Regions from separate parts of the Halobacteroides halobius DSM 5150 genome, predicted to be linked through region 1. Evidence: a T-box and tRNA genes for the amino acid it is inferred to sense, from the RefSeq annotation. Region 1 holds a T-box; the other holds one or more tRNA genes.

Region 1 (3,270 bases):
ACAATCACTTCACCACAATCTTGACAATACCAAACTGGAATTTGATGTCCCCACCACAACTGTCTAGAAATACACCAATCTCTAATATTCTCCATCCAGTTAAAATAAACTTTATCAAATCGCTCTGGGACAAAATTAATATCTCCATTCTTTACAGCTTCAATAGCTGGTGTGGCTAGCTGCTCCATATCAACAAACCACTGTTTAGAAACTAAAGGTTCAATAACAGTATCACAACGATAGCACTGTCCTACTGAGTGTTCATGTTCTTCAATTCCTGTTAATAGACCAGTAGACTTTAGATCGTCAATTAACTGCTTGCGGCATTCATAACGATCCATTCCTTCATATTTACCAGCTTCACTAGTCATATTAGCTTGATCATCAATCACCTTAATAATTTCTAAATCATGACGTTGACCTATTTCAAAATCATTAGGATCATGAGCAGGTGTCACCTTGACCATACCAGTACCAAATTCAGAATCTACATAATCATCAGCAATAATCTCAACCTCTCGATTAACAATCGGTACAATTACCTTCTCACCAATTAAGTCCTGATATCGCTCATCATCTGGGTTAACAGCTATTGCTGTATCTCCTAACATAGTTTCTGGTCTAGTAGTAGCAACTACAATATAATCATCTTTATCTTTGAAGTTATATTTTAATTGATATAATTCGCCTGGTTGATCCTCGTGTTCTACCTCAACATCTGATAAAGTAGTTTCACAATCAGGACACCAATTTATAATATAATCCCCTTGATAAATTAATCCTTTATCATATAATTGGACAAAAGCTTCTTTAACTGCTTTATTACATCCTTCATCCATTGTAAACCTTTCTTTATCCCAATCACAAGAAACCCCTAATTTAGTAAGCTGGTTAGTAATTGTGTTTCCATACTCTTCTGTCCAATCCCAGGCCCGCTCTAAAAATTCTTCTCTATTTATATCATCTTTAGTTAATCCTTCTTCCTCTCGCATTTTATTAACTACTTTAACCTCAGTAGCAATACTAGCATGATCTGTCCCTGGTACCCATAAAGCTTCATATCCTTGCATTCGCTTCCAACGAATTAAAATATCTTGAAAAGTCATATCTAAAGCATGACCAATATGTAATTGACCAGTAACATTAGGAGGCGGCATCATAATTGTAAACGACTCTTTATCTTCATTAACCTCCGCTTGAAAAAATTGATTTTCTTGCCAATAATCATACCATTTTTCTTCTACTTGATCTGGATTATAAGTTGTTGATAGATTTTCCTTGCCCATTTTACTTCCCCCTTTATTAATTCTACAATTTAAACAATAAAAAAAGATCCCCTCCATCCTTAGTTAAGGACGAAAGAGGATCTTTCGCGGTACCACCTTAGTTCCTTACGGCTCTTAAACTAGGTAACGCCTAGCATTCGGCTAAAACTACTTTAACTTCATTTTAGCAACTCAGAAACGACTTCAATTAATATCACCTAGAGTACCTCCCAGCTTTGAGTACTCCTCTCTATAAGTGAGGGATTAATTTACTACTTTTCTTCACAGTTTTTCCCGTTTTCAATTATTTCATCTATAATCATATAATTATTTCTCCAAGTTGTCAACTATATTAAACTATTATATCTGAAAAGGAAAAATAACAAAGACTAATAAATCCCATACAGAATGAGAAATAATAACTGACATCAAACTATAATTCTCTACAATTAACCAGCCCCAAAACAATCCTGCTAGCAATGCAGCTATAATTAACACAATATTTCCCGTCCATAAATGAAGTGCTGCATAAAGTAAAGAAGCAAAGAGATAACCTAGCTTATCTCCAAAGTTGATACTTAAAGTCCGTTGAAGAAATCCTCTCCAAAAAATCTCTTCAGCAGGGCCAATAACAATTACCAATAATAAACCAACCAAAGCTAAATTTAACTCTTGGCGATACTGATACACTGTAGCTATCTTTATTATAGTATGAGGCATCAAGAGCTGACCTATTTGATTTCCTAACCAAAACAGGATATATAATATCCCAGCTGATACCACTCCAACAATTAAATCACTTACTTGTAAATCAAAATCAAATTTCTTATACCTGCTAGCAATTACCAGTTGAATAATTGCTACTAGACTTAACCTCGACCAAAAGTTTACAAGATTAGTTCTAAAAACTATGATCCATAATAAATTGATAAATACTATTACATAACCTAACTGTTGCAAAGAGATCTTTTTCTTCAGCTTCATAATACTACCCTAAAAAGTTAGCACTTATTATTGCTAAAGTTAACAAAGCCCCAAATTTAAAATGTAATTGAGCTGTTTGAAGATCAATCTGTTGTACATTTAATTTAGAATTAACTGTAGCTCTTCTAACTAAAGACATATTATTAAAGGCATACGGCAAGGTTATCAAAGAAATTAAAGCCCACTTAGTAATAACTCCTTTTAATACCAACCAGACTAATATTAAATAGGCTAAGGAAACTAACCCTAAATATAACTTAGCTGCTAATTCTCTTCCTAATAAAATTGCCAAAGTCTTAATTTCAACATTAGAATCATGTTCAATATCACGAAAGTCGTTCCCTTGTAAAATAGCACTAACTAATAATCCTAAGGGAATAGAGATTAATAAAACTTGATGGTTATAGCTAGCTGTTTGTACATAATAAGAACCAATTACTATCAACGGGCCAAATAAAAGAAAAACCATAGGAACCCCTAAAGCATAATATTTATAGTTAATTGGCTTAGCAGTATAAAAACAACCTCCTAAGATACCAATTATAGATAAAATGACTACTAGAGCCCCCCGTAAATAAGATAAATAAAAAATAATTGGCAGTGCTAATCCAAAGCAGATTAATCCTACAGTTTTAATCTGACTAGCAGGAATCAAACCGGCTACCAAAATACCACTAGAACCGTAAGAATCTTTAGTATCAACTTTAGATTTATAATCATAGTAATCATTTAATAAATTAGACCCACCATGTAATAATACTATCCCACAAATAGTCAATATAAACAAGCCTATATCAAATTGGCCCTGTTTAATTGCTAATCCCGTTCCCAAAAAAACCGGTAGCAAAGAAGCAGTAAAAAATAAAGGACGAAAAGCCTTAATCCATATTTTAAGTGGAAACATTATCTCACTCCTTAATTCCTTTTAGAGTGATTATTCCCCAGATCACAAATTAATATACTATTAATCAATAAATTGATTAATAAATTTAAATACTTCTTTCTTTCCCTCACCTGTTTT
Region 2 (3,270 bases), 640 kb from region 1:
GCTATAATCTAGTGCTGGGACAGTTTCAGACGGGCAGTTTGACTGGGGCGGTCGACTCCTAAAGAGTAACGGAGTCGCCCAAAGGTTCCCTCAGTGTGGTCGGAAATCACACGTAGAGTGTAAAGGCATAAGGGAGCTTGACTGCAAGACATACAGGTCGAGCAGGTACGAAAGTAGGGCTTAGTGATCCGATGGCTAAGAATGGAATTGCCATCGCGCAACGGATAAAAGTTACCCCGGGGATAACAGGCTTATCTCCCCCAAGAGTTCACATCGACGGGGAGGTTTGGCACCTCGATGTCGGCTCGTCGCATCCTGGAGCTGGAGCAGGTTCCAAGGGTTGGGCTGTTCGCCCATTAAAGCGGCACGCGAGCTGGGTTCAGAACGTCGTGAGACAGTTCGGTCCCTATCCGTCGTGGGCGCAGGATATTTGAGAGAAACTATCCCTAGTACGAGAGGACCGGGATGGACGTACCGCTGGTGGATCAATTGTCAACCATTGGCATTGTTGAGTAGCTAAGTGCGGAACTGATAAGCGCTGAAAGCATCTAAGCGTGAAGCAGATCTCAAGATTAGATATCCCATGGAATAATCCAGTAAGACCCCTGATAGACTATCAGGTAGATAGGCCAGAGGTGTAAGTGTGGTAACACATTAAGCTGACTGGTACTAATAGAGCGAGGGTTTAATCTAGAATGACTATTGTGCAGTTTGAAAGTGTAATAAAATATTCTGGTGGTGATTGCGGAGGGGTAACACCTGTTCCCGACGAACACGGATGTTCTAGTGTCCTAAGTGGCACAGGATGTGCCGGTTCGAAGGACCATCTCGAACACAGCAGTTAAGTCCTCCAGCGCCGATGGTACTATAGGGGCAGCCTTATGGGAGAGTAGGTCGCTGCCAGAATCAATTGAATTATTTCTTGACAGTTAGTAATTAATAGTATATAATACTCCTTGTGTTAATAAGGATAGACTATTAATGGGGTGTCGCCAAGTGGTAAGGCACAGGACTTTGACTCCTGCACTCGTTGGTTCAAATCCAGCCACCCCAGCCAATAAAACTAACAATTTAACTAGGCCCCCATCGTCTAGTGGCCTAGGATACCAGGTTTTCATCCTGGCGGCAGGGGTTCGAATCCCCTTGGGGGTACCAAGTTTACTATTTGAAATAGATTAAGTTCTTTTTAAACTATTCAGTTAATATTGTGGGCGAATAGCTCAGTTGGGAGAGCACCTGCCTTACAAGCAGGGGGTCACAGGTTCAAGTCCTGTTTCGCCCACCATTGAAATAATTGACAATGTACAATTGAGAATTGACAATTAAAGACGATAATCATAGGTAATGATTTGATTTTGAAGTTAGAAATTAATTGTAAATTGTTTATTATCAATTGTCAATTTGTTTTATTGTGGGGATGTGGTGTAGTTGGTTAACACGCCGGCCTGTCACGCCGGAGATCGCGAGTTCGAATCTCGTCGTCCCCGCCATAATGCTGACGTAGCTCAATTGGCAGAGCAGCTGACTTGTAATCAGCAGGTTACCGGTTCAACTCCGGTCGTCAGCTCCATTAGATGGGCCATTAGCTCAGCTGGAAGAGCACCAGACTTTTAATCTGGGTGTCGGAGGTTCGAGTCCTCCATGGCTCACCATATAAATATATTGAATGAGCGGGAGTAGCTCAGTTGGCTAGAGCACCAGCCTTCCAAGCTGGGTGTCGCCGGTTCGAGTCCGGTTTCCCGCTCCATTATCGGAGCATGGCTCAGTTTGGCAGAGCACCTGGTTTGGGACCAGGGGGTCGCAGGTTCAAATCCTGCTGCTCCGACCAAATTGTTTTTTGAGAGTCCCTTTTAGAGGGGGCTCTTTTGTATTTTAAAGGAATGATAATTTTTTTATTTAATTATAAGTAATAGCTTTATTTATAAATTTGTATTAGTAAGGTTAAGATAATTATTGTATAATTAAAGGAGGAGTCAAGATGAAGGTTGATATTAAGTACTTAGCTTTATTTTTTCTTATCGTTATTCTTCTTGGAGGTTTATTTTTAGGTGGAATTATTTATGCTATAGCTAATAATTTTAGAGAAAATGAGCTTTTTAAAGAAAGCATTGCTGTTATTAATATTAGCGGGCCAATTGCAGCAGGCAGTAGTGGTGGTGTTTTAAGTGATGCTCAAGCTAATTCTTATCGAATTATGCAGTATATTAATCAGGCTAAAAATAATGAAATGGTAAAGGGAATATTATTAAGAGTAAATACTCCCGGTGGTAGTTCAGCGGCATCTGATGCTATATATAAGGAATTAAAGAAGTTTAAGGCTACAGGAAGGCCCATAGTAGTTTCTATGGGGGATATAGCAGCTTCGGGAGGATATTATGTTTCAACTGCTGCGGACCAGATTTATGCAAATGGTAATACTATTACTGGAAGCATCGGGGTTATAATGAAATTTACTAATTTAAAAGAATTGTATAATAAAGTAGGGATTAAACCTGTAACTTTCACTAGTGGTCCTTATAAAGATATAGGCAGTCCAAGTCGAGAGTTAAGTAAAAAAGAAAGAAATATTATACAAAAAATGATTAATGATGTTTATCAACGCTTTGTTGATGTAGTAGTAGAGGGGAGAAACCTTTCTAGAGATGAAGTAAAGGATTTAGCAGATGGTAGAATTTATACTGGAGCCCAGGCAAGAAGGTTAGGTTTAGTTGATAAATTGGGGACTTATTATGATGCTATAAATGCTACTGCTAGATTAGCAAATATTGAGGGCCAACCAAACTTAATTCATTACGGCCAAACGTCTCCACTAAAGCGACTAATAGGTTCTTTTCAAGAAGTAATTAGTTATACTTTATTTAAGGGAATGATTAAAGAAAATATAAACTTGGAACATGATAATTTTAATTTTTTTTATAACTACTTTTTACAGCAAGGAAGTAGGGATAATTTCAAGCGGGTACAATTAAATTATTAGAATAAACTTGAATTTATGTTAATAGTATTGTATAATAAATTTTAAAATAAGCTTAAGATAAAATTAAAAATCAATTAAACACTATGAATTGGAATAGTAGATTTGCCTTTCATTTAGAGAGAGTCGACGGTGCTGGGAGTCGATATGAAAGAAAATCAAATCCGCCTAGGAGTGGCTAGTGAGTTAAGCTAGATCGGTGATGCCGTTATCATCATTAGAGTGGATCATCTTGGTCAATTAGGGTGGTATCGCGAGAATTAATCTCTCGTCCCTAGCAATCTAATTTTAGTTTA

What was found. The T-box of region 1 lies ahead of HALHA_RS09875 (valine--tRNA ligase). A T-box ahead of a tRNA ligase gene usually reads a tRNA of that ligase, here a tRNA-Val.
Region 2: it encodes a tRNA-Val, which carries the amino acid that the T-box ahead of HALHA_RS09875 (valine--tRNA ligase) is inferred to sense. The anticodon was not compared.

Annotation. Positions count from the first base shown of each region.
Region 1 covers NC_019978.1:2,024,081-2,027,350, forward strand. The annotation lists gene HALHA_RS09875 (valine--tRNA ligase) at 1-1,286, opposite strand, end outside; T-box leader at 1,349-1,560, opposite strand; gene HALHA_RS09880 (CPBP family intramembrane glutamic endopeptidase) at 1,626-2,249, opposite strand; gene menA (1,4-dihydroxy-2-naphthoate octaprenyltransferase) at 2,254-3,153, opposite strand; gene yihA (ribosome biogenesis GTP-binding protein YihA/YsxC) at 3,214-3,270, opposite strand, start outside.
Region 2 covers NC_019978.1:19,455-22,724, forward strand. The annotation lists rRNA gene HALHA_RS00075 (23S ribosomal RNA) at 1-693, shown strand, start outside; rRNA gene rrf (5S ribosomal RNA) at 783-906, shown strand; tRNA gene HALHA_RS00085 (tRNA-Gln) at 983-1,057, shown strand; tRNA gene HALHA_RS00090 (tRNA-Glu) at 1,080-1,155, shown strand; tRNA gene HALHA_RS00095 (tRNA-Val) at 1,210-1,285, shown strand; tRNA gene HALHA_RS00100 (tRNA-Asp) at 1,414-1,490, shown strand; tRNA gene HALHA_RS00105 (tRNA-Thr) at 1,495-1,570, shown strand; tRNA gene HALHA_RS00110 (tRNA-Lys) at 1,577-1,652, shown strand; tRNA gene HALHA_RS00115 (tRNA-Gly) at 1,671-1,747, shown strand; tRNA gene HALHA_RS00120 (tRNA-Pro) at 1,752-1,828, shown strand; gene sppA (signal peptide peptidase SppA) at 1,979-2,977, shown strand; T-box leader at 3,052-3,253, shown strand.